One region of the Cupriavidus sp. CER-90 genome, then DNA from elsewhere that is predicted to be linked to it. Evidence: predicted binding sites of a transcription regulator. Region 1 holds the regulator's gene; the other holds the start of a gene.
What was found. Region 1 encodes NrdR, which represses ribonucleotide reductase genes. Its sites were predicted from a motif close to CACNANATNTNGTG; they were not measured.

Region 1 (15,969 bases):
TACCACATGCCGACGATGATCAGCCCGACGGCCAGGCCGCCCAGCAGGTTGTCGAACGTGCGGAAGCCGTTGCCGACCAGCGCCCAGAGCACCAGCACCGCGCCGATCGCCACGCCGAGCACCAGTTGCAGCGTGCCGCGCGCCATGCCGGTGACCTGCGCCACCAGCGACGGCAGGTCCTGCGTGGACGGCAGCGCCACCCCCACTGCATCGACGGTATTCACCCGCACGACCCCGAACAGGCCGCGCAAGGTCATGTACGCCGACAGGCCGAGGAACACGAACACCACCAGCGACTTCAGGTTGCCCGCGCCAATGCGCACCAGCGTCTTGCTGCCGCAGCCCGACGCCAGCACCATGCCGAAGCCGAACAGCAGCCCGCCCACCGCCGCCGACAGCCAGCCAAGCCGGGCCGACGTGTAGATGGTCCGGGTCGGATCGATCAGCCCCGTCCACGCCAGCACGCCGGTGCCGATCATCGCCACGCCAATCGCCAGGATCCACATGCGCATACGGCTCCAGTCACCGATGTTGACGATGTCGGAGATGGCGCCCATCGTGCAGAAGTGCGTGCGCTGCAGCACGGCGCCAAACAGGAAGGTCAGCACAAAGGTACTCAGCAGTACGGTGTGCGTGAGCGCGGGGATGTCGATTTCGGGCATGTCGTGACTGGGGGGCTCGTGGATTTCTGATTTTTTCTGGGCGGAGGCGCTCGTGGGCGGCGCCTCTCGTCCTGGCCGGCCGGTTGTTGCGGCGCTCAGGCAGCCGGCTGGTAACGCGTCGGATCGGCGACGCCGGCCTGCTCGAAGCCGGCCTTGCGGATGCGGCAGGAATCGCAAACCCCGCAAGCGCGGCCTTCGTCATCGGCCTTGTAGCACGACACGGTCAGACCATAGTCCACGCCCAGCTTCACGCCGGCACGGATGATTTCGGCCTTGGTCATGTCGATGATCGGGGCGTGCACGCGGAAGCGGTCACCCTCGACACCGGCCTTGGTGGCCAGGTTGGCCAGCGTTTCATACGCCGACACGTATTCGGGGCGGCAATCGGGATAGCCGGAGTAGTCCACCGCATTGGCGCCAAAAAACAGGTCGCGGCCGCCGATGGCCTCGGCCCAGCCAAGCGCCAGCGACAACATGATCGTATTGCGTGCCGGCACATAGGTCACCGGAATGCCGCCGGTGGCGCCGTCGACGGGCACATCGAGCGTGTCGTCGGTCAGGGCCGATCCGCCAAACCGGCGCAGGTCGAGGTCGATGATCTCGTGGCGCCGGGCGCCGAGCGCGGCGGCCACCTTCTGCGCGGCATCCAGTTCGGACGAATGGCGCTGGCCGTATCGCATCGACAACGCATAGGTTTCGAAGCCGGCCGCATTGGCCATGGCAAGCACGGTGGCGGAGTCCAGGCCGCCGGAAAGCAGGACGATTGCACGTTGGGTCATGATGGGGTGCGCGCGGAACAAGCGCGCTGTCAAATACGCCGCGCTGGGCGAATCGCGTATTTTAGCGCGCCGGCGCCCCGGATACGATCAGGCGGGGGTGATGGGCGCCATGGCGCTGCGGCGGCGCCATGCGCCATGGCGCCGGCCCAAAAAAGAAAAAACCCGCAAGATTGCGGGCTCTTTCCTGGCTTTCGTACCCCGGCGGGTCACTTCAGCGTCTTCAGCCGGTTGCTGGCGGCCTGGGCGCCTTCGGTACCCGGATACTTCGACACCACCGTCTCCAGCGTCTTCCTGGCCGCTGCCTTCTGGCCCGATTCCATCTGGTTGTTGGCAATGGCGATCATGGCGTCCGGTACCTTCGCATGCGTCGGGAACTGTTGCACCATGTTCTGCAGCACGAAAGTCGAACCCTTGTAGTCACGCTGCGCGTAGAGCGAATTGCCGAGCCAGAACTGCGCCAGCGGCAAGTACGGGCTTTGCGGATACTTCTTCGCAAATGCCGAGAAGGCGTTGCCCGCGCCCTTGAAATCGCCCGACTGGAACTGCTTCAGCGCGGCGTCGTACTCGGGCTTTTCGGTCGGCTGTGCAAGCCCTTCCTTGCCATCGACGGTCACCTGTTGCGGCTCGAATTTCTTCAGGCGCGCGTCCAGGTCCGCGTAGTAATCCTTCTGCTGTTTCTGCAGCGTGTCCACCGTGTTTTGCAACACCTCGTTCTGACCACGCAGCCGGGCCACTTCCTGACGCAGACCTTCCAGCTGGTTCTGCATGTCGAGCTGCTGGCGGCTGTTCTGGTCGATACGCTGCGATGCCGTTGCCTGGAAACCGTTGAACTGGTCCCGCAGTTGCAGCACCGCCTTGCGCGCTTCGTCGTCGTCAAAGACGCCGGCGTGCGCGGAACTGGCTGCCAGCAGACCGCCGGAGACAGCGGCCAGCCACAGCAGGGTGGAAACGCGAGCTTTCATGAAGGATTATTCCGTGGATCAGTAGACGATGTCGGCGCGACGGTTTTCAGCCCACGAGGCTTCGTCGTGGCCGGTGGCCTTCGGCTTTTCCTTGCCCAGGCTCACCGCTTCCATCTGCGACTCGGGCACGCCCAGCGACGACATCGAGCGGCGCACGGCCTCGGCACGCTTCTGGCCCAGGGCCAGGTTGTACTCGCTGGTGCCGCGTTCGTCGGTGTTGCCCTGGATCAGGATCTTGCGGCCCTTGTTGGCGCTCAGGTACTGCGCGTGCGTTTGCAGCGTGCCCTGGTATTCCGACTTGACCGAGTAGCTGTCGAAGTCGAAATACACGCTACGCTTGGCCAGCGGGCTGTTCGGGTCGTTCAGCGGATCGGCCGCAACCACCGGCGCCACGGCGCGCGGATCGGTCTGGGCGCCGCCCTGGTTGGCACCCGACTTCGATGCGTCGTCCAGCTTCACGCCGGAGCTGCAGGCGCCCAGGGCCAGCAGTGCAGCCAGGGCGAGCGATTTGGTCATCATTTGGGACATGGCGAGAGACTCCTCTTTTTCTACTGCATGAAAGGACCCCAGGACGGCTCGCGAACCTCGCCGGACTGGAGTGACAGAACCTGTTTCGTTCGGCCGTCCGTGGAGACTGCCGCCAGTACCGAGCGGCCGCCCACGCGGGTGGCATACAGGATGTATTTTCCATTGGCGGCGAAGCTCGGGGCCTCGTCGTTGGACGTATCCGTAAGAGAAGTCACGTCACCGTTGGACAGGTCCTGCAGCTGCAGGCGGAAGCCGCCCGAACGCGAGATGTAGGCCAGGTACTTGCCGTCCGGCGAAACGCGCGGACTGACGTTGTAGTTGCCCTTGAAGGTCACGCGCTGTGCTGCGCCGGATTCCTCGCCAGAGGCCGGCATACGGTAGATCTGCGGCGCACCGCCGCGATCGCTGGTGAAATAGATGCTGCGGCCGTCCGGCGAGAACTGCGGCTCGGTGTCGATCGCACTGCTGCGCGAGATGCGGCGCAGGCCGGAGCCGTCGGCGTTGACCAGGTAGATCTGGGTGTTGCCGTCGCGCGAGAGCGCCACGGCCAGGCGCTGCCCGTCGGGCGACCACGACGGCGCGCTGTTGTTGCCCTTCTGATTCGACACCAGCGTGCGCTTGCCCGTGGCCAGGTCATGCACGTACACCACCGGCTTCTTGGCCTCGAACGAGACATAAGCCACGCGGCGGCCATCGGGCGACCACGACGGCGAGATGATCGGCTCGCTGCTGGACAGCGCCACCTGGGCGTTCTGGCCATCCGAATCCGAAATCAGCAGCTGGTAGCGGTTGCCCACCTTCGACACATACGACAGGCGCGTGGCAAATACGCCACGTTCGCCCAGCAGCTTCTCGTAGATGTAGTCGGCGATCTTGTGCGCGGTCACGCGCAGCTGGCTCTGGCTGACATTGAAGGCCAGACCGCCCAGGCTCTGGCCCTTGACCGTGTCGTACAGGCGGAAACGCACCTCGTACTGGCCATTGCCGGACGGGGTCACGCTGCCCGCCACGAAGGCGTCGGCGCCCTTGGCCTTCCAGCTGCCCAGGTCCACCTGGGCCGATTCGGCGACGGTGGCGCCGGCCGGATCGATATTGCGAAAACGGCCGCTGTTGGTCAGATCGGAACGGATGACGGCGGTCAGGTTCTGCGCGCCCTGGCCTTCGCCCTGGAAGTTGGCCGTGGCCACCGGGAACTGGTTCGAACCCACGCCGGTGATTTCCACGTTCAGTTGCGCGTGCGCGGCGCCGGCCGACATCAGTGCCACCGCCAGCCAGGCCATCAGCGCGTGGCGGCCCTGGTCGCGGGTGATCTTGGTGGTCTGGCGCCGGGACAGCCAGTTAGGGACCCAAAGCTTTCGCATGCTGCTCCTCAGTCGATTTTGGGATTCATCGGTACGGCGGGCACAGCAAGTCGGGCACAGGAACGGCATGCAGCTTGGCGCATGCTCCGTGCGTGTACGTCTTGCACACTGCCGGCCGCGTCAGGCAACCGTTCATGGTAGCGATGGGACTGGCGGCCAACGATGAAGGTTGCATTATGTTGCAAATCATGGCGCTCTCGACCCCTGGCTGGTCAGTCCTTGGGGCGGAACGTGATCGTGAATTCGAACGACGGGGCCTTGCCGCCCTCGTCGGTCGGCAGCGGGTCCGAACGCTCCACGGCGCGCATCACGGCATTATCCCAGTCGGCGTCGCCGCTGGACTTGGCCAGCCGCTTGGACAGGATCGAGCCGTCCGGCGCCAGCCGGACCGCCACCACGGCCGGCGGATTGCCTTCCACGGTGCCGTTGAAGATGATGTTCGGCTTCACGCGGCGGCGCACCCGGTCGGAATAGCCCGGCGACGCCTTGCCGCCCGAACCGGCGCCCGAGCCTGCCGCATTGCCAACGCCGCCGCCGCTCGACGACGCGCTGCCGCCGCCTGCCAGCGCCTGCAGGCGCGCCAGTTCGCTCTTGCGCTGCGCGTTGGCCGCAGCATCGCGCTTGGCCTTGGCATCGGCATCCGCCTTGGCCTTCGCCTGTTTCTCGGCATCCGCCTTGGCCTTGGCCTGCTTGTCGGCTTCGGCCCTGGCCTTCGCGTCGGCTTCCTTGCGCTGCTGCTCGGCCTTTTCCTTTTCCTTTTCCCGGGCGATTTCGGCGGCCTTTTCCTGCGCTGCCTTGTCAGCCTTGTCCTTGTCAGCCTTCTTCTTCGCGTCTTCCTTGCGCTGCGCGTCGAGCTGCTGCTGGCGCTGCTCTTCCTTGCGCTGGGCTTCCTTCTGTTCCTGTTCCTTGCGCTCGCGTTCGCGGCGCGCGGCTTCCTCGCGTGCAGCGGCCTCCTCGGCCTGCTTGCGCTTCTTCTGCTCCAGCGCGATGTCGGCCGCTTCCTCGACCTTGCTGCGCACGGCCGGCTGCGGCGGCGTCGGCACCGGCTGCTCCACCGGACGCGGCGGCGGCGGTGCGGGCGTGACGTCGGGAACCTCTTCCCAAAGTTCGGCCTCGGCGCCCACCGGCGTGCTGCTCTGCCAATGCACGCCGTAGTACAGCACGATGCCGAGCAACAGGTGCATCAGCAGCGCGAGCAGGAACGACCGCATCGTGCCGCGTTCCTTGACCGGCTGATACGGATAGGCGGCGGCCTTCGTGCGCGAAGGCCCTGGCTGCGGATGACGTGACGAGAGGCTGGCCACTTTGGGACGCAATAGTGCTTACTTGGACTTGACCATCAGCCCGACGCGCTTCACGCCATCGGCCTTGAGCTCTGACATGACGTCCAGTACGGCTTCATACTTGACCGTCTTGGCAGCAGCAATCACCACCGGCTGGTCCGGATTCTCGTTCTGGCGCTGGCGCACGAAATCGGTCAGGCCGCGCTTGTCGAGCTTGCGCTCGAACGATCCGCCCGAGCTGTCCTTGCCGCGCGCGGTCAGCTGGCCATCTTCATGCACGGTGACGACGATCGGCGGCGTTTGCTGCTGCGGCGTGGCGTTGGCCACCGACGGCAGGTCCACCACCGCAGGGCTCACGATCGGTGCCGCCACCATGAAGATGACGAGCAGCACGAGCATCACGTCGATATACGGCACGACGTTGATCTCGGCGCTGGCCCGGCGGCGCGAACCGCCGCGGCGCTGGATGGCTGCCATGTCTGATGCTCCCCGTTTAACGCGTCTGGCGCTGCAGGATGTTCAGGAACTCTTCCATGAAGCTTTCGAACCGGATGGCCAGGCGATCGATCTCCGTGGCGTAGCGGTTGTAGGCAATCACGGCCGGGATGGCGGCGAACAGGCCGATCGCGGTGGCGACCAGCGCCTCAGCGATACCGGGCGCCACCGACGCAAGTGTTGCTTGCTGCACATTCGACAGACCGCGGAAGGCGTTCATGATCCCCCACACCGTACCGAACAGGCCGATGTACGGGCTCACCGAACCCACCGACGCCAGGAACGGCAGGTGCGATTCCAGCACGTCCATCTCGCGCTGATAGGCGGCGCGCATGGCGCGGCGGGCGGCGTCCAGCAGGGCGCCGGCGTCGTTGCTGCGTTCCCGGGCCTTGAGGAACTCGCCCATGCCCGATTCGAAGATGCGCTCCAGCGCGCCGGTGTTGTGGCGGTTGTTCACGGCGCTGTTATAGAGCGCCTGCAGGTCGCCGCCGGCCCAGAAGTCGCGCTCGAAGCCTTCGGTCTGGGTGCGCGCCGAGCGCAGCGCCAGGTGCTTGCGGAAGATATAGGTCCACGAGAACAGGGACATCACCAGCAGCAGCGCCATGACGGCCTGTGCCAGCAGGCTGGCGTGAAGGACCAGCGAAATGATCGACAGGTCTTGTGTGACGGTCACCGGATTCATCGAGCGTTTTTAATAGTAGCGAGAACAGGGGCAGGAATCGGGGCCGGACGGAACGTGCCTTTGTCGACACATCCCACGCGGATTTTGCCGCTGGCCAGCAGCAAGTCCCCGCGCCACGCTTCCTGGGCGAATTGGACCGATGCCGGCCCAACCCGTTCGATATGCGTACGGATTTCCAGCTGGTCATCCAGCCGGGCGGGCGCATTGTATTCCACAGCGGTGCTGCGTACGACGAAGACCACGCCGGACGTATCGGCAAGGGTCTGCTGCTCAATGCCGAGCGAGCGCAGCCATTCGGTCCGCGCCCGTTCGAAAAACTTGAGGTAGTTGGCGTAAAACACCACGCCGCCTGCGTCGGTGTCTTCCCAATACACGCGCAGCGGCCACACGAAATTTGGCATGGGCCGCATTGTAACGGAGCGCACTGGTTAACCCGTAGGCGACTTTGCAACAGCAAGTTGCGAGCCATACGCCACAAGGCCTTGACGGCGCAGGCGGCGCGCGCTCCGCGCCCGGCCGCTGCCGGGTTGCGGCCCGCGGCGCGTTCGCATAAACTCTGCCGCAACCATTCCACCTTGCGCGACTGGCGAAGTCAGTGGGTACTACCACGAGGAAGCGCAAGTTCATTGGGCGTGAAGTAAGAATGCGCCTGCCGCTCGCCTGGGCAGCGAATGGGAAGCAGGGTGCGCCCTGTACCGGTCAGCCGCATAGGGCCGCCCGGTACTGGACGCCAGTGCCTTCCCGCGCGCCCTATCCGCGAAGTAATTCCCGCTTTAATACGATTGCGCCGACCTGCAACCGATGCTCCTATCGTTTTTGCCGTCCGCTTTCCTTTTTACAGACGAGTCACGCCATGTTTGAACGCAGCCGTTTCACGATCGAACAGATCGACCCCGAAGTCTTCGCCGCTATCCAGAAGGAGAACCAGCGTCAGGAAGATCATATCGAGCTGATCGCCTCCGAAAACTACACCTCGCCGGCCGTGATGGCCGCCCAGGGTTCGCAACTGACCAACAAGTATGCCGAGGGCTATCCCGGCAAGCGATACTACGGCGGCTGCGAGTATGTCGACGTCGTGGAACAGCTGGCCATCGACCGCGTGAAGCAGCTGTTTGGCGCCGACGCCGCCAACGTGCAGCCGAACTCGGGCTCGCAGGCCAACCAGGGCGTGTTCTTCGCCATGCTCAAGCCGGGCGACACCATCATGGGCATGAGCCTGGCCGAAGGCGGCCACCTGACCCACGGCATGGCGCTGAACATGAGCGGCAAGTGGTTCAACGTCGTGAGCTACGGCCTGAACGCCCAGGAAGACATCGACTACGACGCGCTGGAGAAGCAGGCGCACGAAACGAAGCCGAAGATGATCATCGCCGGCGCTTCGGCATTCTCCCTGCGCATCGACTTCGAACGCATCGCCAAGGTTGCCAAGGCAGTGGGCGCATACTTCATGGTCGACATGGCGCACTACGCCGGCCTGATCGCCGCCGGTGTGTACCCGAACCCGGTGCCGCACGCCGACTTCGTCACCACCACCACCCACAAGAGCCTGCGCGGCCCGCGCGGTGGCGTGATCCTGATGAAGGCCGAGCACGAAAAGGCCATCAACTCGGCCATTTTCCCGGGTATCCAGGGCGGCCCGCTGATGCACGTGATCGCCGGCAAGGCCGTGGCGTTCAAGGAAGCCTTGCAGCCGGCATTCAAGGAATACCAGCAGCAAGTGGTGAAGAACGCCGCCGTGCTGGCCGAGACCCTGATCGCGCGCGGCCTGCGCATCGTGTCGGGCAAGACCGAAAGCCACGTGATGCTGGTGGACCTGCGTGCCAAGCAGATCACCGGCAAGGAAGCCGAGAAGATTCTGGGCGACGCGCATATCACGGTGAACAAGAACGCCATCCCGAACGATCCGGAAAAGCCGTTCGTGACCTCGGGCATCCGCCTGGGTTCGCCGGCCATGACCACGCGCGGCTTCAAGGAAGAAGAAGCCCGTCAGGTGGCCAACCTGATCGCCGACGTGCTGGACAACCCGCACGACGAAGCCAACATCGCCAAGGTTCGCGAGCAGGTGTCCGCACTGACCCGCCGCTTCCCGGTCTACGGCTGATCGGACCGACGGCGTGGATCGCCCCCCCGGGCGATCTGAAGCGTATCTATAGTTAGTACGCACCAACGGCGCCGCCCTCCTCCGGGTCGGCGGCGCCGGTTGACCCGCCACAACCCCGCAGCAGAACTCAAAGATGCAAAATGCGGGCTGGCATATTTCTTCAGGTGGTCAGGCATGAAATGCCCCTTCTGCGGTCATTCCAATACCCAGGTCCTTGACAGTCGCGTCTCCGAGGACGGCGAAGCCGTGCGCCGGCGCCGGCGCTGCGAAGCCTGCGACCGCCGTTTCACCACCTACGAGCGCATCGAGCTGTTCTTCCCGGCCATCGTGAAGAAGAACGGCTCGCGCGTGGACTATTCCCGGGCCAAGCTCAAGGATTCGATGCGGCTGGCCCTGCGCAAGCGGCCGGTTTCGGCCGAAGCCATCGACGAAGCCATCCTGCGCATCGAGGAAAAGCTGCTGGCGCTGGGCGAAAAGGAAATCCCGAGCAGCCAGGTGGGCGAACTGGTCATGCGCGAACTGCGCAAGCTCGACAAGATCGCCTATATCCGCTTTGCTTCCGTCTATCGAAGCTTCGAGGATGTGTCTGAATTCCGCGACGTACTCGACGAATTTTCGACCCCTACCCCACGAAAGGGGTAGCCACTTCGCCAAAAAAGATGTCTAATCTGCACTGACCTCCTTCGGGTAGGAGGCAGGCGGACGAACGCGCGTTTCCATCGCATAAGAACGCTGCGACACAGCAGCGTCGCCACACGCGGAACCGGACCCATCAGAGGCCCGGACGCAACAGCATTCCAGCGCGCCGCGCAAAGAACAAAAAAAGAACTGTCGTTTTTTTGGACGGGAGTCACAAATGGGTCAGTCTTTCTGCCGGAAGGCAGCGGGCTTGCTGACGCCTTTGCTGCCTAAGCCTGGGGTCAATGCCGGCGTGGCTGCAGTGGCGTCAGGGGCTGTACACGCGCGCACAGGTCAACGACACCGTCGGCGCGCGCGAGGGGTCACGCTGATCGAACTGATGGTGACCATTGCGGTACTGGCCGTGCTGGCCGCCGCAGCCGCACCAAACTTCAAGTCATTCCTGCATAACAGCCGGCTGTCGGCCGATGCCACGCGTCTGTTCGCGGACCTCGAACTCGCCCGCAGCGAGGCCGCGCGCCGCAACACCACGGTGACGGTCTGCCCGCTCGGCGCTGGCAATACCTGCTCCGACGACTGGACCCTGCCCCGCATCGTGTTTGTCGATGCGGACAATGACGGCGTCTACGCCAACACCGAAGAACTGGTGCGGAACAGCGATCCGCTGCAAGCCACCACGGAAGTCACCGCCGCCAATCTCGGCGCCACGCCGGATCGCGTACGCATGCGATCCACGGGCAGTTCCAGCACGCCCACCGCGAGCTGGAAATTCTGCGAGCGCAATGCCACGGAAGCCGGCCAGACGGTTTCCATGACCGGCAGCGGCCGGCCCTCCACCCAGCTGCAGTCGACGTGTCCCTGACGCCATGACGCCCTACTCCTCCCCGATCCCGATGGCGGATCGATGCCGGCTGTCGCGTGCGCGGAACCCGGCGCGCGGCTTTTCGTTGATCGAGGCGCTGGTCACGCTGATCGTCCTGTCGATCGGCATGCTGGCGCTGGCCAACCTGCAATTGCAGACGCTGGTGGACTCGCGCACCGCCGCGATGCGCAACTATGCCGCGCTGATGGCCTACAACCTGGCGGACCAGATTCGCAGCAACAGCACCGCCGTGACGAACGGCACGTTCAACGTCCCCAAGTCATCCGAAGCGGTGGCCAAGTGCTATACCGCGGCAGGCTGCACGCCGGACGAGATGGCGATCACGGCCTATGCCACATGGCTCGCGGACGTCCGGGAAAGCATGCCCGGTGGCGACGGCATCGTATGCACCGACAGCACGCCCAACGACGGCTCCGGATCAGCCGAAGACAAGAACGGCTGCGACAAGGACGCCAATGCGCCGTATGTCATCAAGATCTTCTGGAGCGAAGACAACGGCGGCACCCCACAGCATTTCTCGACCGCGCTCATCCCATGACTACGCCAAACCGTCAGTTCCGCCGCCGCGCGGCCAGCGGCTTTACGCTGGTCGAGTTGATGGTCGGCATGGTGATCAGCATGCTGCTGATCCTCGCAGCCAGCTCGCTCTATATCTCGCAGCGCCGCACCAACAGCACGCAGGGCGATGTGGGCGAGATCCAGGAGAACGCCCGCGCCATTGCCCAGCTGCTGCAGCGCCAGGCGCGCCAGATCGGCTACTCCGATTTCCTGTACACGAATAACGACTTCGTGTCCCCCACGCTCGAAGCCACGAACGACGGTGGCGCGAACACCAGCGACACGCTGACGCTGCGCTACTACGGCTCATCGATGGCCGGCGGAGATCCGTTCGCCGCACCGGGCAGCCCGACATTCCCGAAGGCTGACGGCAGCTCGGTCGATTGCAGCGGCAACGACGTGAACGGCAACGTGCAGACCACCGAGATCTATTCGATCGTCAAGGACGCGGACGGTGTTCCATGGCTGCAGTGCGATGTAAATGGCACCCCCACGCCTCTCTTCCGCAATGTGGAGGCGCTCCAGATCCTGCTGGGCGAGGACACCGACAACGACATGGTGGTGAACCGCTTTGTGCGACCTGGAGCGGCCGCAAACATGGACAACGTGCTGGCCGTGCGCGTGTCCGTCGTACTGCGCGGCAACAGCACCACCAACCCCGACATGGTCAAGACGAAAATCAACCATTTCGGCACCACGTACGCACCCGGTGACCTGGCGCCCAACGGGGATGCCGGCAGCGTGATGCAACTGGCCGCCGACGGCCGTCTTCACAGGCATTTCACGTTCTACATCGCCCTTCGCAACCGACTGACATAGGCCGGCCATGAAACACCGCATTCACCCAACGTCCCGCCGCACCGGGCAGCGTGGCATGTCGCTGATCCTGGTCCTGCTGCTCCTGGTCATCCTGACACTTGCCGGGCTGGCCGCCAGCACCATGAGCCTGAACTCCGAGCGCCTGGCCCGTAACACCCGGGACGAGAGCGTGGCCCTCCAGGCGGCGGAATCCGCACTGCGCGATGCACGCACGGACATCACCACGTACCGCAAGCTGAACGGCCTGACGGGCTCGTCGCCGACCTGCGACATCGAGGGATACAAGGGCTACTGCCAGTACGCCACGTCCGGCCAGCAGGTCTGGGAACTCTACATCGAGGACCCCAAGCGATCGGTGGAACTGGGCGAGATGACTGGCCTGACGGCCACCCAGAAGATGGCCACGGTGGATACCGCCGGCGCCAACGGCGTATCGAAGCAGCCGCGCTACCTGATCGAGCCGCTCAAGGAGCCAAACGACATCGAGTTCGGCGCCAACAAGTATGTGTACCGCATCACGGCGATTGGCTACGGCGTGAACCCTGGCACCAAGGTGATGGTGCAGGAAGTCGTCCGCTTCTGACGACGACCCTTTGACGACTCGGCACTGTCTTGCGCAAACCCTTACTGTCAGGCGCACCATGACCTATCCCCTCTCTTCCCGACGCTTCGTGAGCCGCGTGCAGGCTGCCCTGCTGGCGATGTCGAGCATGCTTGCCATCGCCACGGCCTCGGCTGCCGGCCCCCAGCTCACCCTGGCCCAGCGGCCGCTCTTCGCCGGTGGCAATGTGCCGCCGATGGTCATGATCGACCTGACCAAGGATCACACGCTGCACCAGAAGGCGTACAACGACTATACGGATCTGGACGGCGACGGCAAGCTCGATACGACGTACACCAACAGCATCGAGTACGCCGGCTACTTCGATTCGGCAAAGTGTTACACGTACGACAAGACGACGATCAAGGGGTTCGTACCAAAGGCCCTTGTGGACAAGGACACGAAGTACTGCGATGGATCGACCTGGAGCGGCAACTTCCTGAACTGGGCCACCATGAGCCGCATCGACGAGGTTCGCAAGATCCTCTACGGTGGCATGCGCTCGACGGATACCACGACCACCACGGTGCTGGAACGTGCTTTCCTGCCGATGGACGCGCACGCCTGGGCCAAGTTCTACAACGGCGCCGACGTCGCGAAACTTGTGCCGGTGTCCGTGGAAGTAGCCTCGGCCATCGGCACGCTAACGTCGAACACCAAAATGGCGCTGGCCGCAGCCGCGGCATCGAATATCGCGCTCAATGACGTGAGCAAGGTGCAGATCGGCGACCAACTGCGGTTCGAGCCGACCTCTGGCGCCACGGCTGGCAGTTCGATGACAGGCTGGGTGATGCAGGTCAACTCCGGCTCGGTCAACATGGCGTTCTATGCCGATGGCGTGTCGAACCCGGGCAACACCAGCACACAGTTCTCGTCGTGGAAGGTCACCAATCTGACGCGCGGCGGCCTGACCTTGTGCAACGTCACGCCGAAGGACTCCAGCAACCTTAACTCGCAGACCAATCAGCAGGCGCCGCAGATCCGCGTGGTAGCAGGCAACTACGCCACGTGGGGCGCCTCCGAGAAATGGCAGTGCAATTGGTATACCGAAGCCCACAATACGCAAGGGTCTTTCCTGCCCAAGATCAATGGCACCACGGTGTCGGGTTCGTCGAACGGCAACCGCGCCGCGCTCTCGGGCATCAACTCGTCGGCCGAAAATCCTCTGCAATCGGCACGGGGGCTGGGCATGGGCCAGGACGTCGGCGTCTACAACGCGCGCGTGCAGGTGTGCGTCAACGGCCTGATTGGATCGGAGAAGTGTGACCCGAATAACAACAAGCCGATCGGGCTTTTGCAGAAGTACGGCGGCCCCGGCCAAATGCTGTTCGGCCTGATGACCGGCAGCTATGACAAGAATATTTCTGGGGGCGTCCTGCGGCGCAACGTGACCAACTTCGCGTCGGAATTCAATCCCGACACCGGCGTATTTACCTACTCGGCCGCTACTAATCCGGTGAAAGGCATCGTCTGGAACATCGACAAGCTACGCCCATACGGCTACAGCTACAGCGACGGCACCTATCTGAGCGCGGACCAGTGCAACTACCAGCAGACTGGTATCCAGCCGAGCGGGGGCACCAATGCCCAGAACAAGCCGGCCTCGGAAGGCAACTGTTCCACATGGGGCAATCCAATCTCGGAGATTTTCGTCGAAACACTACGCTACTTCGGTGGCAAGACGGCAACCAGCGCATTCCAGCCGGCCAGCAATGGTAAGGACGCCACACTGGGTCTGACACAGCCAGCCTGGGCCAACCCGATGGATCTGCCGAAGACGAATGCGAGCCGCGCACCGTACTGCACGCCGCTGAACGCGCTGGTTTTCAATTCAAGCGTGTCATCGTACGATGACGATCAGCTCAGCGGCATGAGCGCCCTGAACGGCGCGCCCGATATCAGCACCTATACGAACAAGGTAGGAGTTGGCGAGAACATAGCCGGCGGCTCCTGGTTTGCGGGCGGTATCAGCGGCAAGACGATCGACAACCTGTGCTCGGCCAAATCGGTCGGCAATCTCAGCGACGTACTGGGCATCTGCCCGGAAGGCCCGTCGCAAAAAGGTACGTTCCAGATCGCAGGCGCGGCATTGTTTGCCAAACAGAACCGCCTGCGTTCGGACGCCGACGCGGCCACGCTAGGCGTACCAGTGCAGGACACCACGTCGCTCAAGATGAACACCTACGCGGTGCAGCTCGCCACGAACACGCCCAAAATTAGCGTCAACGTGAACGGCAAGACCGTGACGATCATGCCGTCATACCAACTGCATCCTCAGTCGCCCAACGGCGTGACGGCCGCAGCCAGCACCGGTACGCTGGTGGACTTCAAGGTCATCTCGCAGACCGCCACCAGCGGCAAGTTCTACGTGAACTGGGAAGATTCGATTGCCGGCGGCGACTATGACCAGGACGTCTGGGGCATCCTAAGCTACAACGTCAGCGGCGACACCATCACGGTGTCCACACGCGTGGTGTCGGGCTCGTCGGCTAACGGCCAGGGCTTCGGCTACTCGATCTCCGGCACCTCGCAGGATGGCCCGCACTTCCACTCCGGGATCTACGACTTCCAGTACAGCGATCCCACCAATATCAAGGTGACCCCCTCCAGCGCGCCGATCAATACGACTGGCGGTTGCAACAAGTGTAATTTTGGCGATCCGGAGACTAGCGTCGTCTACACGGCCAACGGCAAGGCCGGCTCGCAATTCCAGGACCCATTGCTGTACGCCGCCAAGTGGGGCGGTTTCAACGATCAGAACGGTAGCGGCACCCCCGACCAGACGTCCGAATGGGACGTGACCCTGTCGAACGGCAGTAAAGGTTCGGACGGCGTGCCCGACAATTACTTCTACGCGACCAACCCCGTCGCGCTGGCCGCAGCACTGGAAAACGCCTTCCTGTCGATTCTGAAGACCTCATCGGCGGCAGCGGTGGCGGCAAGTACCACATCGCTGAAAACCGATTCCAGCATTTTCCAGGCCCGCTTCAATGGCTCCGACTGGTCGGGTCAGGTGTTGGCCTATCGCCTGGACAAGAACGGCAACATCGCCTCCCAGGAAAAGTGGGATGCGGGCGCCAAGCTCAAGGGCGTCAACCAGGACAGCCGTGCAATTCTGACCTACAACACCGCCGACACCAACAGCGCCGGCATTCCGTTCCGTTGGGATAGCTTGCCCACGGCATACCAGACCGCGCTGAACGGCACCGACAAGCTGGGCACCAAGCGGCTGCTCTGGCTACGCGGCGATCAGAGCAATGAACAGACGATGTTCCGCGCCCGCTCTACCGCGTTGGGCGATATCGTCAATTCCAGTCCGCAGTACGTGGGAACGCCCGCCGCCGGGTATGGCGATGCCACCTATGTAGCTTTCGTCGCCGCGCAGAGCAAGCGCAAGCCGATGATCTATGTCGGCGCCAATGACGGCATGCTGCACGCATTCTCGGCCGACATGAGCGACGACCCCGCTAGCGACGGCGGCAAGGAGCTGTTCGCATACGTGCCGTCGGCGCTATACGGCAAGCTGGCCGACCTGACGGCTCCCAAGTATGCGCACAGCTACTACGTAGACAGCACTCCGACAATCACCGATGCCTACGTCAACAGCGCATGGAAA
Region 2 (15,969 bases), 360 kb from region 1:
CACGCTACAGATGGGCCTGGATATGGGCCTGCGGCTGGTCGATACCGCCGAGATGTATGGCGAAGGCCAGTCCGAATCGCTGATCGGCGAGGCCCTGGCGGGCCGCCGCGACGACGCCTTCCTGGTCAGCAAGGTCTATCCGCACAATGCCAGCCGCAAGGGCGCGGTGGCAGCGTGCGAGCGCAGCCTGCGCCGGCTGGGCACCGACCATCTGGACCTGTATTTGTTGCACTGGCGCGGCGACGTGCCGTTCGAGGACACGATCGAGGCATTCCAGGCGCTGCAAGCGGCCGGCAAGATCCGTTATTTTGGCGTCAGCAACCTGGACCTGTCCGATATGGAGGAATTCTGGGACACCCCGGGGGGCGATGCCGTGGCGGTGAACCAGCTGCTCTACAACCTGAGCCGGCGCGGCATCGAGTTCGACCTGCTGCCATGGTTGCGCGAACGCAACGTGCCGGTGATGGCCTATTCGCCCATCGAGCAGGCGCGGCTGCTGCGCAACGCCGGTCTGAAGGGCTTTGCGGCAGAGCATGGCATGACGCCCGCGCAGGCGGCGCTGGCCTGGCTGCTGGCGTCGGACGACATCATTGCGATTCCCAAGACCGGCCAGCGCGACCGCCTGCGCGAGAACATGGGCGCGCTCGATATCACGCTCACGCCCGGCCAGCTGGCCGAACTGGACACGCTGTTCGCGCCGCCGCGTCACGCGCAGCCGCTGGCCATGCTGTGACGCGGGGCGGTTTCAGGCGGAAAGGACGCGGTGGAATCCTCGCTCAGTGCTGGCCGGCCTTGTAGCGTTCCACTTCCACGTAGCGGGTCAGGTAGGTGCGGGCCTTCTCGCGGGTGTCCGTGGTCACGCGCTCGGCGGCCTGGCGGGCGCTGGTCTGGCCGTGCGCGCTGCTCATCTGCGCCGACAGGTACGACTGGAAGGCGTCGTGCATGACCTTCAGCTGGCCCTTGCACGCGTCGATCGCGCCGGCAGCCACCTCCTTCGAGGTGCCCTTGCCCTTGGCGCCGTCGCTGGCGCGGTCCTGCACGCAATCCATATATTTGGCGCGCTCGGCCTGCCAGCCGGCGTTCATCTGGGCCGATTCCTGCTTGGCTTCGGCCGTTTCGACCGCCGGCTGGGACGCACAGGCGGCCAGCAGCAGTGCCGCCAGCGGCATGGCCAGCGCGCCGGCACGCCGCCATCCACGCGGACGCTGCACTGCAGCATGAGGGTTCGACAGACGGGAATCGGGCTGGACGTTGGACTTCTGGAATGACATGGGTATGGGGGCGGTTGGCGGATAGATGCTCGACAGACCGGTATGGTATCTGCCCGGTTCCGGAACAAGTTCCGCCGATTTGCAAGAAAGTATGACCAAGTCATGTCAGAGGCCTGTCCCCTCCGTGTCAGACAAAATCGCATTTGCGGATGTGCCTTGCCAGCCTATGCTTTAGAGGCGGTTGCAACACATGAACCCTCCTGGAGGAAATAATGAAACGTCGAACCTTCCTGTCCGCCGGCAGTGCCGGGGTTGTCGGCCTCACCGGTCTGTCCGTGGGCGCCCTGTCGCTTGCAGGATGCAGCTTCACCGGTCCCAAAGACTCGGGCGACGCGGCGTCCAAACGCCGCGAGATCGATACGGGCGCCACTGACACGCTGAACCGCCTCTATTCCACGACCAACGGCGCGCGGGATCTGGGCGCCAAGGCCAAGGGCATCCTGATCTTCCCGAAACTGCTGTCGGCGGGCTTTATCGTCGGCGGCGAGTACGGCGACGGCGTGCTCCGTTCCGGCGGTGCGGACCGCGGCTACTACCGGGCCATTTCGGGCTCGGTCGGCTGGCAGATCGGCGCACAGTCCAAGGCCTTCATCCTGATGTTCATGACCCAGGACGCCTACGACAAGTTCGTGCGCAGCAGCGGCTGGCAGGTTGGCGCCGACGCCACGGTGGCGCTGGCCACGATCGGTGCCAATGGCCAGATCGACACCAACACCGCCCAGCAGCCGATCATCGGCTTTGCCATGACCAACGCGGGCCTGATGGCCGGCCTGAGTCTGGAAGGCACCAAGATCTCGAAGCTCAATATCTGACAGGCGGGTCCGGCGCCCGCCCGGCGCCCATCCGTTGCGTACCACACGGCGCCCACGTTGCGGAACACTTGCATTCCGTAACATGGGCGCCGCTTTTCTTCGTTTCACCCCCGCGCCAAGCCGTTAGAATTCGTCCCTTGCCAATTTTCCAACCCGCACGCGAGGCCGAATTCTCATGTGGTTCAAGAATCTCCAGATTCATCGTTTCTCCGCCCCGTGGACGCTGAGTGCAGACGATGTTGAGGCCTGCCTGGCCAAACATGCGTTCTATCCGGGCACCAGCCTGGAAATGCAGACCCAGGGCTGGGCGTCGCCGCGCGACAACGACCAGCTTGTGCATTGCGTCAACAAGCAGATGCTGCTGGTGCTGCGCACCGAAAAGAAGCTGCTGCCGGCCACCGTGGTCAATCAGGTGACCAAGGCGCGCGCCGCCGAGATCGAGGAGCAGCAAGGCTTCAAGCCGGGCCGCAAGCAGCTGAAGGAACTGAAGGAGCAGGTCACCGAGGAACTGCTGCCGCGCGCCTTCAGCATCCGCCGCGACACCCGCGTATGGATCGACCCGGTCAACGGCTGGCTGGCCATCGACGCAGCCGGCACGGCCAAGGCCGACGAAGTGCGCGGCATGCTGTTCAAGGCTATCGACCCGCTGCCCGTGGTGGGCCTGCAGGTCAACCTGTCGCCGGTTGCGGCCATGACCGAGTGGCTGGCCACCGACACCGCACCGGCCGGTTTCACGGTCGATCAGGAAATCGAACTGCAATCGAGCAGCGAGACCAAGGCCACCGTGCGCTACGTGCGTCACCCGCTCGACCCCGAGGACCTGCGGCGCCATATCGAAGCCGGCAAGCGATGCACGCGGCTGGCCATGACCTGGAACGACCGCGTGTCGTTCGTGCTGACCGACGCGCTGGCGGTCAAGCGCGTGAATCCGCTCGACGTGATCAAGGAACAGGCCGACGCCACGCTCCACGACGAGAACGAACGCTTTGACGCCGATTTCGCGCTGATGGCCGGCGAACTCGCGGGCATGCTGGCCGACCTGACCGACGCGCTCGGCGGCGAGCGCAAGGCCGAAGGCGCGATGCCGGCTGACCTGCGCAAGGCCGCCTGAGCCCCGTCCCGCCGTTCCCCGGACCGTCCCCCGCCCCGCCCGGTCGGTACATTCGCCGGGCCGGGGTCGGAGCAGCGCGCTCAGTCCAGCGTCAGCACCACGCGCTGGCCGGGCTCGCCCGCCTGGCGCCAGGCGGACGCCACTTCGCGCATCGGCACCTGCCCGGGCGGGTCGATCGACAGGTAGCCGGCGTGCATGCATCCCAGGACATCCTCCACCAGGTAGCGCAGGTCTTCGGCCGGCGGATGGCTGGCGGCGCCGCACCCCATCAGCACCGCGCGTGAATCGCGCAGCGCCATCGGCGCCAGCATGACGCTGGCCGCCCGGCGATCGACCACGGACACCACACGCGTGGCGTGGTCGGCCGGCAGGGCCGACACGCCATCCGCCTGGACCAGCGCCGACAGCAGCAGCTCCAGCGTCTCGCCCCAGACAAAATCGAGCACGACGTCGATGCCATCGGCGGCATGGGTGGCAAACGCATGCTGCAACAGGCTGGGCGCCTGGCCGAGGTCGATCTGCGCATCGGCGCCCGGCATGGTCTGCAGGTCGATCCGGTGTGCCGCCACGATGACACGCCCGGCGCCCTGCAGCCGCGCCGCCTGCATGGCCAGGCGCCCCGCCAGCCCGGCCGCCCCCAGAATCAGCACCGTCTCCCCCGGCGCCAGGTCCGCACGCGCCGCCAGCGGCAGCCACGCCGCCAGCGCCGGCCCCACCAATGCGGCGGCGTCGGCGGATGCCACCGGGTCGGGGATCGGCACCGCCCATTGCGCCGGTACGAACTCCGCCATCGCACCAAACGGACTGCGGCCCGCGCGGAAATAGACGCGCCGGCCATCGGCCAGGTAGCCAACGCCGTCTCGCCCGCAGACATAGGGCAATTCCAGCGGCATGCAGGCATGGTGCCCGCGCGCGATGGCCAGGTCCGCCTGCCGGATCACCGCCGCGCAGACGCGCACCATGACTTCGCCGGCGCGCGGCTCGGGATCGCGGAATTCGGTAAAGCGCGGGACTTCGCCCAGCTGTTGCACTACTACGGCTCGCATCGTGTCGTTCTCCTTGGTTGAAATCCACGAACGATCGTATGCGGCCATTTGCCCAGCGTCTTTGAGGCGATTCTGAAAGCGAAGCACGCGTAGAATCGGGTCAAACGAGCAAAAAGACGCCACGGACAAAGACGTCATCGCCATCCAAACCCGTTGAGGAGACCCCCTTGAAGTCGTTGCGCCCCTTTGCCAGCCCCGCTTTTGCGGCCCGTACGCTGGCTGCCCTGCTGCTGGCCGCCGCCGGCACGGCCCACGCCGCCTGGCCAGACCGCCCCATCAAGCTCATCGTGCCGTTCCCGCCCGGGCAGGCCACCGACATCTTCGCCCGCGCGCTGGCCGAAAAGCTCGGCAAGCAGCTGGGCCAGCCCGTGATCGTGGAAAACCGCGCCGGCGCCGGCGGCAACATCGGCATGGAAGTGGCCGCCAAGGCCCCGGCCGACGGCTACACGATCGTGATGGCCGGCAGCGCCATGGCCATCAACCAGACGCTGTACAAGAAGCTCAATTACGATCCGCGCCAGGACTTTGCGCCGGTGACGGGCGTGTTCTCGGTGCCGCTGGTGTTCCTGGCCACGCCGCAATCGGGGTTCACGTCGCTGCGCGACCTGATTGCCAAGGCCAAGGCCGCGCCGGGCAAGTACAGCTACGCCAGCGCGGGCATCGGCGGCACGCAGCACCTGTCCGCCGAGATGCTCAAGGCGCAGACCGGCACCTTTATCGTCCATATCCCGTACAAGGGCAGCGGCCCGGCCCAGGCCGACTTCCTGGGCAACCAGATTCCGCTGATGGTGGACTCCGTCACCGCCGCCATGCCGCTGATCCAGACCAACAAGGCGCTGCCGCTGGCGGTGACCACGGCCAGGCGGGTGCCCCAGTTGCCATCGGTGCCCACCGTGCGCGAACAGGGCGTGCCGGGGTTCGAGGCGCTGGGCTGGGCCGTGATGATGGCGCCCGCCGGCACCCCGCCGGCCATCGTCACCCAGCTCAACACGGAGACGGTGAAGGCGCTGCAATCGCCCGACCTGCACAAGTTCATCACTGACCGGGGATCCGAGCCAATGCCGATGACCCCGGCCGAAACCGGCAAGTTCGTCGACAGCGAGATCAAGAAGTGGTCGGCCGTGGTGAAACGGTCGGGAGCGACGGCGGACTGATGGTTTTCTCGGGGCCGTTATCGACCGGCTCCCGGCCAAAGAAAAACGGCCACCGGGTTCTCACCCGATGGCCGCTCCTCACCCGTCCTGGCTGCGTGGACTGTTCAACGCATGTAGTTCCCGCCGTGCAGCCGACCCTTCAACCGGTCAGTCCCACGACAACGCGCCGCCGGTCTGGTACTCGATCACGCGCGTTTCGAAGAAGTTGCGTTCCTTCTTCAGGTCGATCATCTCGCTCATCCAGGGGAACGGGTTTTCCTCGTTCGGGAACAGCTGCTCCAGGCCGATCTGCTGGCAGCGGCGGTTGCAGATGTAGCGCAGGTAGCCCTTGAACATCGGCGCGTTCAGACCCAGCACGCCGCGCGGCATGGTGTCCTCGGCGTAGCGGTATTCCAGATCCACGGCCTTCTTGAACAGTTCGGTGATCTCGGCCTTGAACTCGGGCGTCCACAGGTGCGGGTTCTCGAGCTTGATCTGGTTGATCAGGTCGATGCCGAAGTTGCAGTGCAGCGATTCGTCGCGCAGGATGTACTGGTACTGCTCGGCGGCGCCGGTCATCTTGTTCTGGCGGCCCATGGCCAGGATCTGCGTGAAGCCCACGTAGAAGAACAGGCCTTCCATGATGCAGGCGAAGACGATCAGGCTCTTCAGCAGCTTCTGGTCGTTCTCCGGCGTGCCGGTCTTGAACGACGGATCGGTCAGCGTGTCGATGAACGGGATCAGGAACTCGTCCTTGTCGCGGATCGACTGCACTTCATGGTACGCGTTGAAGATCTCGGCCTCGTTCAGGCCCAGCGATTCCACGATGTACTGGTACGCGTGCGTGTGGATCGCCTCTTCGAAGGCCTGGCGCAGCAGGTACTGGCGGCATTCCGGCGCCGTGATCTGGCGGTAGGTGCCCAGCACGATGTTGTTGGCGGCCAGCGAGTCGGCCGTCACGAAGAAGCCCAGGTTGCGCTTGATGATGCGGCGCTCGTCCTCGGTCAGACCATTCGGGTCCTTCCACAGGGCGATGTCGCGCGACATGTTGATTTCCTGCGGCATCCAGTGGTTGGCGCAGCCGGCCAGGTACTTTTCCCACGCCCACTTGTACTTGAACGGCACCAGCTGGTTCACGTCGGTGGCGCCGTTGATCACGCGCTTGTCGGCGGCGTTCACGCGGCGCGTGCTCTGGGCGGCGGCGGCGTTCGGGTTGTTGCCGAGGATGCCCGTCGGCGCGGTGGCGGCCGGCGGCAGCACGCCTTGCTGGTCGGGCGTGGCGGACGGCGCGGCGGGTTGCAGGGCAGGCTGCGGGGCAGCTTGCGGCGTGGCTTGAACGTCGTCGTCCCAGCTCAGCATGTTGTGTTCTCCAAATGTCTTAGCGACTCAGCTTACGATCAGAATCACGCGATCCCAGCTACTGTGTGGCCCAGATACTGGCCGCTTACCGGGGAACTGATCATCCAACAGCATTAGCCTCGCCATACCATCGATGTAAAAGCGGCGCCAGTCTGGAAGGACTCCGCGCGAGCTAGCTCCGCGCACTTGATATCCCAAAATTCCGTACCGCCCCGCCTGAAGCCCCAGGATATGGGGCTCCGCAATTCGAGTATGTCCGTCGTACAAGAAGCTCAGGAGCCTCTTTTCCCTGATTGCTTGTTGAATCAGTTGCGTACTCACGTGTGCCTCCGCGTTCAACACCCCGCACCAAACTTGGTACGGGGGCAACACCATTTACTTCTTTGCCTTCTGCGACAAGGCACTGCCGGCAATTGATTTGGCATTTACGCCGAATCGACCATCGTTCAGTATCTTTGCCGCCGTCGCGGCCACTTTTGCCGAAGTTCCTTCAGCAGGAGCCTTGCTCTGAGTTAGAACGCTCGCAGCAACCTTCTTTACATCCTGGCTGCTGGACGTCTTCAAAGCTAGCGAAGCTTTAGTGGCAACGCTTTTCGAGGTCTCTCTCGTCATAGCTGACTCCTTACTGGCAGGCTTCGCACTCTTCGAAGCCGGGGTCGCCCGGACGCATCGTGCAGACCGCGCCTTCGGCTTCCGGCATGGCCGGGGCCGCGGCGGCGGCGGCGGCGGCGTCGATGGCCGACTGGCCGTCCGCACCCGACGACACCGCGTTCAGCGAACCGCGCGTCACGGTGGACTTCTCCACGTGCGTGGCGGCCATCGTGCGCAGGTAGTACGTGGTCTTCAGGCCACGCAGCCAGGCCAGCTTGTACGTGTCGTCCAGCTTCTTGCCCGATGCGCCGGCCATGTAGATGTTCAGCGACTGGGCCTGGTCGATCCACTTCTGGCGGCGGCTTGCGGCCTCCACCAGCCAGGTCGGCTCCACTTCGAAGGCCGTGGCGTAGATGTCGCGCAGGTCTTGCGGGATGCGGTCGATGCGGGCCAGCGAACCGTCGAAGTACTTCAGGTCGGCAACCATCACTTCGTCCCACAGGCCGCGGTCCTTCAGGTCGCGCACCAGGTAGTCGTTCACCACCGTGAATTCGCCCGACAGGTTCGACTTCACGTACAGGTTCTGGAACGTCGGCTCGATGCAGGCGGACACGCCGATGATGTTCGAAATGGTCGCGGTCGGGGCGATCGCGATGCAGTTCGAATTGCGCATGCCGTGCTGCTTGATGCGGGCGCGCAGGCTGTCCCAGTCCATCGTCGACGACAGGTCCACGTCCAGGTAGCCGCCACGCTCTTCGGCCAGCAGCTTCAGCGAGTCCTGCGGCAGGATGCCACGGTCCCACAGCGAACCTTCGTAGGTGCTGTAGCGGCCGCGCTCTTCGGCCAGCTCGGTCGAAGCCTGGTAGGCGTAGTAGCAGACCGCTTCCATCGACGTATCGGCAAACTTCACCGCGGCGTCGCTGGCGTACGGCGTGCGCAGCACGTGCAGGCAGTCCTGGAAGCCCATGATGCCCATGCCCACCGGACGGTGGCGCAGGTTCGAATTGCGCGCCTTCTCCACCGCGTAGTAGTTGATGTCGATCACGTTGTCGAGCATGCGCATCGCGGTGCGGATCGTCTTCTGCAGCTTGGCGTGGTCCAGCACGTGCGTGCCGTCGGCCTGCTGCTTTAGGTGGGCCACCAGGTTCACCGAACCCAGGTTGCACACGGCGATTTCGCTTTCGTTCGTGTTCAGCGTGATTTCCGTGCACAGGTTCGAGCTATGCACCACACCCACGTGCTGCTGCGGGCTGCGGATGTTGCACGGGTCCTTGAACGTGATCCACGGATGGCCGGTCTCGAACAGCATGCCCAGCATCTTGCGCCACAGCTGCATGGCCGGCACCTTCTTGAACAGCTTCAGTTCGCCGTTGGCAGCCTTGGCTTCGTAGCCCAGGTAAGCCTGCTCGAAGGCCTTGCCGACCTTGTCGTGCAGGTCCGGGCAGGTGGCCGGCGAGAACAGCGTCCATTCGCCGTTTTCCATCACGCGCTTCATGAACAGGTCCGGAATCCAGTTGGCCGTGTTCATGTCGTGCGTGCGGCGGCGGTCGTCGCCGGTGTTCTTGCGCAGTTCCAGGAATTCTTCGATGTCCAGGTGCCACGTTTCCAGGTAGGCGCAGACCGCGCCCTTGCGCTTGCCGCCCTGGTTCACGGCCACGGCCGTGTCGTTGACCACCTTCAGGAACGGCACCACGCCCTGCGACTTGCCGTTGGTGCCCTTGATGTGCGAGCCCAGCGCGCGCACGTTGGTCCAGTCGTTGCCCAGGCCGCCGGCGAACTTCGACAGCAGCGCGTTTTCCTTCAGGGCTTCGTAGATGCCTTCCAGGTCGTCCGACACCGTGGTCAGGTAGCACGACGACAGCTGCGAGCGGCGCGTGCCCGAGTTGAACAGCGTGGGCGTGGACGACATGAAGTCGAACGACGACAGCAGCTGGTAGAACTCGATGGCGCGGGCTTCGCGATCCTTTTCTTCCAGCGCCAGGCCCATGGCCACGCGCATGAAGAATGCCTGCGGCATTTCGATGCGCACTTCGTCCACGTGCAGGAAGTAGCGGTCGTACAGCGTCTGCAGGCCCAGATAGTTGAACTGGAAGTCGCGCGAGGCGTCCAGCGCGGCACCCAGGCGGGCCAGGTCGTACGTGGCCAGCTTTTCGTCCAGCAGTTCGGCTTCGATGCCGCGGGCGATGAACTTCGGGAAGTACTCGGCGTACTTCGTCGACATTTCGGCCTGGGTCACTTCGGCGCCCAGGATTTCCTTGCGGATCGTGTGCAGCAGGATGCGGGCGGTCACCTGGCTGTAGGCCGGGTCCTTCTCGATCAGCGTACGCGCGGCCAGGATGGCCGAATCGTAGACCTGCGTCATCGGCACGCCGTCGTACAGGTTCTTGAGCGTTTCCTTCAGGATCGGCTCGGCGCTGACCGCATTGCCCAGGCCGCTGCAGGCATTGTCGATCAGCGCGTGCAGCGCCGCCAGGTCCAGCGGACGCGTGACGCCGTTGTCCGTCACGTTGAACGACGCCCCCGATTCCTGCACGCGGGCCACGGCCTGCGCGTTGGCCTGGGCGCGCTCCTGCGTGCGCTTTTCGCGGTACAGCACATAGGCACGGGCCACCTCATGCTCGCCCGAGCGCATCAGCGCCAGTTCCACGTGGTCCTGCACGTCCTCGATATGGAAGGTGCCGCCATTCGGACGGCTGCGCACCAGCGCGCGCACCACGGACTGCGTCAGTTGTTCCACCAGCTCGCGCACGCGGGCCGATGCCGCGCCCTGGCCACCGTTGACGGCCAGGAAGGCCTTGGTCACGGCCACGGCAATCTTGTTCGGCTCGAACGCCACCACGGCGCCGTTGCGGCGGATCAGCTTGTAATCCTGGTACGACACACCTGCAGCGGCAGGGCTCTGCTGCGAGCTACCGGCTGCTGCGCCACCGATGCCGGTTGCGCCAGTCACGCCGGTGGTTTGTTGTTCGTTTTGGGCCGTTTGCATGAGGTAACTCCGGTATTAACCCTGAAAATGAATACTGCTGTTCTTGTACTGAGACGACAAAGTCCCTAGCAAAATGCGCTATATAAGTCACTTGATTCAGGCGAGGCCAGAGGCGAACCAAACTGCTTGGGCGGACACTTTGCTAGGGACTTTCGGTACTGCGCCGGCTCGTCAATCCCTGTGCAGTGGATCGCGCATCTTGCTGCGACGATTACTGCACCTGCGGGCCGGTTCCCCGGTGGCACCACTAGATGTTGTGGTGCCGTTCAAAACTGGGCCTAAGTATAGTGAAAAGAGACCACATGACCAGTCTTGACAAGTGCGGCCTGGGGTCTTGGCCGCCCGGTGCGGCGGCGCCACATTCCCGCAAAGCGCGCTGCCTCAAGGCTTGGCGGCGTCACGTTCGGTGGCGCACAAAATTCCGAAAATTTTTTAATGGGAATGGATCACCGATAGGTGACCCAGGATGGGGCGCGCCCGCGACCGCCGGGGGCGCGATTGTAGCCGCCCTTGCGCCGAAATGAAGCGGCGGACACGCAACTGCACAGTGATTTTTCAGCGCGATGACACCCTGCGGTGCGTGAGGTTTTGCCGGCGCCACATTCGCCGTTTTGACGCCACTGGGCGTGTGCGGCGTTTGTGCAACACAGTGATTATCCCTACACAGATTCGCCCGGCCGTGCCGATACGGCCCACGCGATCGGTCTATCGATCCCCCGATTGCGGGCGATAGGGCAGCAGCGCGGCAGGCAGGCCCGCCAGGGTGGCGAACCGGTCCCAGTCGAAATGCGGCCCCGGATCGGTCTTGCGCCCCGGGGCAATGTCGCTGTGCCCCGCCACGCCCTGGATCGCGTACGCGTCCACCAGCGCGGCCACCAGCGCGGCGGCGGTGTCGTATTGGGCCAGCGTGAACGGCTGATCGTCGGCGCCCTCGATCTCGATGCCGATCGAGAAGTCGTTGCAGCGTGGCCGTCCGCAGTATTCGGATTGCCCCGCATGCCACGCGCGCTGTGTGCAGGCCACGAACTGCACCAGTTCGCCGTCGCGGGCGATCAGGAAGTGGGCCGACACGCGCACATCGCGGATGGTCTCGAAGAACGGATGGCGCGACGCATCGAGCCGGTTCTGGAAGAACGCCTCGATGTCACCGGTGCCGAACTGGCCGGGCGGCAGGCTGATGTTGTGGATGACCACCACGTCCAGCGGCACGCCGTCGGGCCGGGCATCGAAATTCGGCGACGGCACGCGGCGGGCGGCGGGCACCCAGCCTTGCGCGTCGGGCCTGAAGTCGCGGGCGCCGGCAGCCGCGTCAGACATCGCGTCCCTCGCCCTCGGCCAGCGGTTCGCCATCGTCGGCGGGGTCGCGGCCATCCCGGCCATCGCGCTCGTCGCGAATGCCCAGTTGCTGGATGCGGTAGCGCAACTGGCGGAAGTTCAGGCCCAGCAGCGGCGCGGCAGCCGTGCGGTTGAAGCCGGTCTGGCGCAGCGCACGCAGGATCAGCGCGCGCTCCACGGCTTCCAGCCGCGCGGGCAGGTCGATCGGAAATTCGAGGTCGGCCATCGCCGCGCCCAGCGGGTCGGTCGCCGCGCCGTCGCCGCCCTGCCCGGCTTCGCCCGCCTCCGCGCCGGGTTCGGGCGCCCCTTCGGAAAGACCGCCCATCGATGGCGCTGCGCCGGCGGCCGGCCAGGTCGTCGAACTGCCCCACGCGTGATAGCCGGCCGGCGCCGGCACGGGCGCGACGGCAGGCATCGGCGCCATGCCCGCCTGCAACAGGCTGGCGCGCTCCATGCCGGCGTCGAGCGGCCCCAGATCGGCCACGGCGATCTCGTCGGTCTCCGCAAACGCGTAGGCGCGCTCCAGCAGGTTTTCCAGTTCCCGCACGTTGCCCGGGAACGGATACGCCGCCAGGCGCTCCAGCGCGGCGCGCGACAGCCGCTTGGGATGGGCATCGCCATAACGCGTGGCCAGGTGTTCCAGGATGGCATGCGCCAGCACGGGCACGTCCTCGCTGCGCTCGCGCAGCGTCGGCATGCGCAGTTCCAGCACGTTGAGCCGGTAGTACAAGTCCTGCCGGAACAGGCCGGCCGCCACCATCGCGGCCAGATCCTTGTGGCTGGCGCACATCACGCGCACGTCCACGCTGTCTTCCTTGCTGGCGCCGATCTTGCGCACACGGCGTTCCTGCAGCGCGCGCAGCAGCTTGACCTGCATGGCCAGCGGCAGGTCGGCCACCTCGTCCAGCATCAGCGTGCCGCCATGGGCAGCCTGGAAGAAGCCCCCGCGCTCGGCGTCGGCGCCGGTGAAGGCGCCCTTCACATAGCCGAAGAACTCCGACTCCATCAGCGTTTCGGGGATCGCGCCACAGTTCACGGCCACGAACGGGTGCGCCGACCGGGCGCTGATGGCGTGGATGGCGCGCGCGGCGCGCTCCTTGCCGCTGCCGGACTCTCCGCTGATCACCACGGGCGCCATGCTGCGCGCCAGCCGCGACAGCGAGCGCCGCACCTCGCTGACGGCCGCGGACACGCCGGGCAGCAGCTGCGCCGCGCGGTCGGCCAGTTCCGACGACTCCGCCGGGCTGCCGCCATCGGCCGGCGCGCGGTGTTGCCGCCCCAGCGCGTTGAGGATCAGCGTGCGCAGCTGTTCCAGCGAAACCGGCTTGGCGATGTAGTCGAATGCGCCCGCCTTCAGCGCATCCACGGCGTTGTCGGCGCTGCCATAGGCCGTGATCACCGCCACCGGCGTCCGCTCGGGCGACGCCGACAGCTGGCGCACGATGTCGATGCCCAGCCCGTCGCCCAGGCGCATGTCGGTCAGCACCAGGCTGTAGCGGCGCTCGGCCAGGCGCAGGCGCGCCTCGGCCAGCGAACCGGCCATCACCACGTCATGGCCCATGCGGCGCAGCGAAATGTCCAGCAGCTCGCGCAGGTCGGCCTCGTCGTCGATGACGAGAATCGGGGCGGGGGCGGGCGGTCTGGGTGGCATGACGAAGGGATGTCCGGTTGTTGTTGTGGCGATGCGAACTAGCCGGCGATGGCCGCATCGACCACGTCCGGGGTCTCGATGCGCATCGTCAGCACGAATGCCTTGGCCGGCAGTGTATCGCGAGCCCCGCCCGCCAGCATGCCGGTGCGATCCAGCAACGCGTCGAGCACGATCGCCCCGTAACGCACCTGGGCGTCGTTCGCCCCGCACAGTTCGCGCGCCATGAACAGGCCCAGCCCGGTGCCCTGCGGATTGCTGGTGAAGAACGGCTCGAACAGGCTGCGCTGCTGCTCGCGCGTGACTTCGGCCCCATCGTTCCAGACGATCAGTTCGGCGTGGTGCTGGTCCAGCGCGTGGGCCAGCAGCCGGATCGATCCCGGCAGCCGGCTGCAATAGCGCCAGGCGTTGTCGAGCAGGTTGCCCAGCACCTGTTGCAGCTGCGAGGCATCGAAGATCACCGGTCCCTGCAGTTCCACGGCCACGCGCACCGCATTGGGATTGACCTCGGCACGGGCGCCGGCGCGCGAGCGCATCTCCAGCCGCCAGCGATCGACGATCTCGGGCAGCGCCTGCCCCAGATCCACCGCGCTATGGCCGGCCTTGGGGCGGCGCGACAACTGCAGCACGTCGGACACCACCTGGTCCAGCCGGCGCACGTTGTCGCTGATGATGCGCAGCAGCCGGGCATCGATGGCCGACCCCTCGCCGCCGCCCGAATCGGCGAGCAGCTCGTTGGCCTGGCTGATGGCGGCCAGCGGATTGCGGATCTGGTGCGCCACGCTGGCCACCAGCCGGCCCATGGCCGCCAGCTTTTCCTGCTGCACCTGCTCGGCGATCCGCTCCCAGCTTTCGATATGGACCAGCACCGTGTCGCGCATCTCGCTGCGCAGCAGCGTCTCGTCTTCGGGGCTCCAGGCCATGGCCTCGTTCTGGGCAATCGCCAGCCGCAGCCGGGCCGCGCCTTCGGCCGACATGTCGTGCAGGCCCGTGGTATCGCCCCCCAGCGACGACACGCCGTTCAGCGTGGCCCGCAGCCCGGCCAGGCCCGGCAGCACGAAGCGCAGGCGCAGCCGGGTGTGCAGCATCGGCGTCCGGCTGGCCGTCGGGCGCGACGGCAGCGGCAGCAACTGCAGGATGCGCGGCACGTCGTCCTTGCGCTGGATCCAGTCGCGCAGCATCTCCATCAGCGGCTGCAGGCGCGGGATGCGGCGCAGGTCGAACAGCACGTTGTCGCGCTCGCCCGCGCGCACCTGGCCCTGCCTGACCCGTTCGTGCGGCTGCACGCCCAGCAGCACGAACGCCGCCGGGTTGGCGGCCACCACCGCGCCGTGGGCGCGCACCAGCATCACGCCGTCCTGCATGTCGTTCACCATCAGCCGGTTCACCAGCTGCTGCATGCGCAGTTCCTGCTCGCGCGCCAGCGCCAGCTGTTCCTGCGCCAGCTGGCGGTTCGCCAGCATGTACATCAGCAGCGCGGCGATCATGAACACCAGGCCGAACAGGCCGGAGCCCAGCAGGTTGGCGTCGGCCTGGCGCACCAGCAGCGTCTGGACGAACGGATTGGCCATCACCAACATGGCCGACACCGCGGCGGTCAGCAGCGCGAACATCAGGCTGGTCAGCGCCCCGGCCTCCAGCGCGGGCAGCAGGAAAATCATCGCCAGCCCCTCGCCGTGATTGCCGCTGCGGCCCAGCACCATATAGATGGCAGCCAGCAGCGCCAGGTCGACGATGACCTGCGCGCGCACCCGCACATGGAAATGGCGCCGCCATAACGTGCCCAGCAGCGTGGCCAGCCCGATGCACAGGTACGGCACCACGACGGGAATCGCGGCGGCCGTGCGCGCACTGGCGGCCAGGTCCGCCACGGCCACGCCGGCACCGCCACGCTCCAGCGGCAGCCAGGCGTAGCCCAGCAGCAGCACGGCCACGGTGGCGCGGGTCCAGCAGAAGTAGCGCAGCAGGCGCCAGTGGAAGTCGGGCGGCTCGGGCTGGCGCCAGAGATCGGACAGCGTATGCCAGCCGCTCAACCGGGACCAGACCGACGCCCGCCGCTTCATGCCCCGCCCTCGCCGGCCGAATCGGGCAGATGGCTGCGGCGGCAGTAGTGCTGCCCCTGCCAGGCAATGGCGTCAGTGCGCGGCAGGTGCACGCCGCATTGCGCGCATTGCACCATCGGCTGGGTGGCCTCCGGGCTCGCCGGTTCGCGGCCCGCGGCGGCATCGCGCCGTGCCGCGCCGGATGCCTGGCGTGCGCTGGCACGCTGGCGCAGCCACCAGAGGACGCCCAGCACGACAGCCAGCAGGATGAAGATTCTTGCCATGGATCGGAAATACAGGAACGGGTTGGCCTGGAGAAAGGACGATGGATCCGGTCAGGTGATCCGGTGCAGCACCACTTCGATCACGAAGCGGCTGCCCACATAGGCCAGCAGCAGGATGCCGAACGACGCGATGACCCAGCGCAGCGCCGTGCGGCCGCGCCAGCCGCGGAAATGCCGGCCGATCAGGATACCGCCGAACATCAGCCAGGAGATGATCGCGAAGACGGTCTTGTGATCCACCCGGAATGCGCGGGCGAACAGCTGCTCCGAGAACAGGAAGCCCGACGCGATGGTCAGCGTCAGCAGCACGAAGCCGGCCGCGATCAGGCGGAACAGCAGTTTTTCGAGCGT

Region 2: the regulator NrdR is predicted to act here: its motif matches at 10,555-10,568, upstream of AC24R4_RS19250 (ribonucleoside-diphosphate reductase subunit alpha).

Annotation. Positions count from the first base shown of each region.
Region 1 covers NZ_JBYGYM010000002.1:2,233,702-2,249,670, reverse strand. The annotation lists gene AC24R4_RS20940 (YeeE/YedE family protein) at 1-662, opposite strand, end outside; gene queC (7-cyano-7-deazaguanine synthase QueC) at 758-1,441, opposite strand; gene ybgF (tol-pal system protein YbgF) at 1,648-2,403, opposite strand; gene pal (peptidoglycan-associated lipoprotein Pal) at 2,422-2,931, opposite strand; gene tolB (Tol-Pal system beta propeller repeat protein TolB) at 2,952-4,292, opposite strand; gene tolA (cell envelope integrity protein TolA) at 4,505-5,596, opposite strand; gene tolR (protein TolR) at 5,615-6,052, opposite strand; gene tolQ (protein TolQ) at 6,069-6,752, opposite strand; gene ybgC (tol-pal system-associated acyl-CoA thioesterase) at 6,749-7,153, opposite strand; ZMP/ZTP riboswitch at 7,322-7,425, shown strand; gene glyA (serine hydroxymethyltransferase) at 7,606-8,853, shown strand; gene nrdR (transcriptional regulator NrdR) at 9,028-9,495, shown strand; gene AC24R4_RS20885 (GspH/FimT family pseudopilin) at 9,710-10,354, shown strand; gene pilV (type IV pilus modification protein PilV) at 10,359-10,913, shown strand; gene AC24R4_RS20875 (PilW family protein) at 10,910-11,752, shown strand; gene AC24R4_RS20870 (pilus assembly PilX family protein) at 11,808-12,335, shown strand; gene AC24R4_RS20865 (pilus assembly protein) at 12,394-15,969, shown strand, end outside.
Region 2 covers NZ_JBYGYM010000002.1:1,876,471-1,892,439, reverse strand. The annotation lists gene AC24R4_RS19290 (aldo/keto reductase) at 1-733, shown strand, start outside; gene AC24R4_RS19285 (hypothetical protein) at 777-1,271, opposite strand; gene AC24R4_RS19280 (BPSL1445 family SYLF domain-containing lipoprotein) at 1,484-2,083, shown strand; gene AC24R4_RS19275 (recombination-associated protein RdgC) at 2,259-3,194, shown strand; gene AC24R4_RS19270 (quinone oxidoreductase family protein) at 3,275-4,240, opposite strand; gene AC24R4_RS19265 (tripartite tricarboxylate transporter substrate binding protein) at 4,408-5,394, shown strand; gene AC24R4_RS19260 (ribonucleotide-diphosphate reductase subunit beta) at 5,542-6,732, opposite strand; gene AC24R4_RS19255 (hypothetical protein) at 7,108-7,344, opposite strand; gene AC24R4_RS19250 (ribonucleoside-diphosphate reductase subunit alpha) at 7,355-10,309, opposite strand; gene ampD (1,6-anhydro-N-acetylmuramyl-L-alanine amidase AmpD) at 11,015-11,626, opposite strand; gene AC24R4_RS19240 (sigma-54-dependent transcriptional regulator) at 11,619-13,295, opposite strand; gene AC24R4_RS19235 (sensor histidine kinase) at 13,334-15,355, opposite strand; gene AC24R4_RS19230 (PP0621 family protein) at 15,352-15,618, opposite strand; gene AC24R4_RS19225 (cytochrome C assembly family protein) at 15,670-15,969, opposite strand, start outside.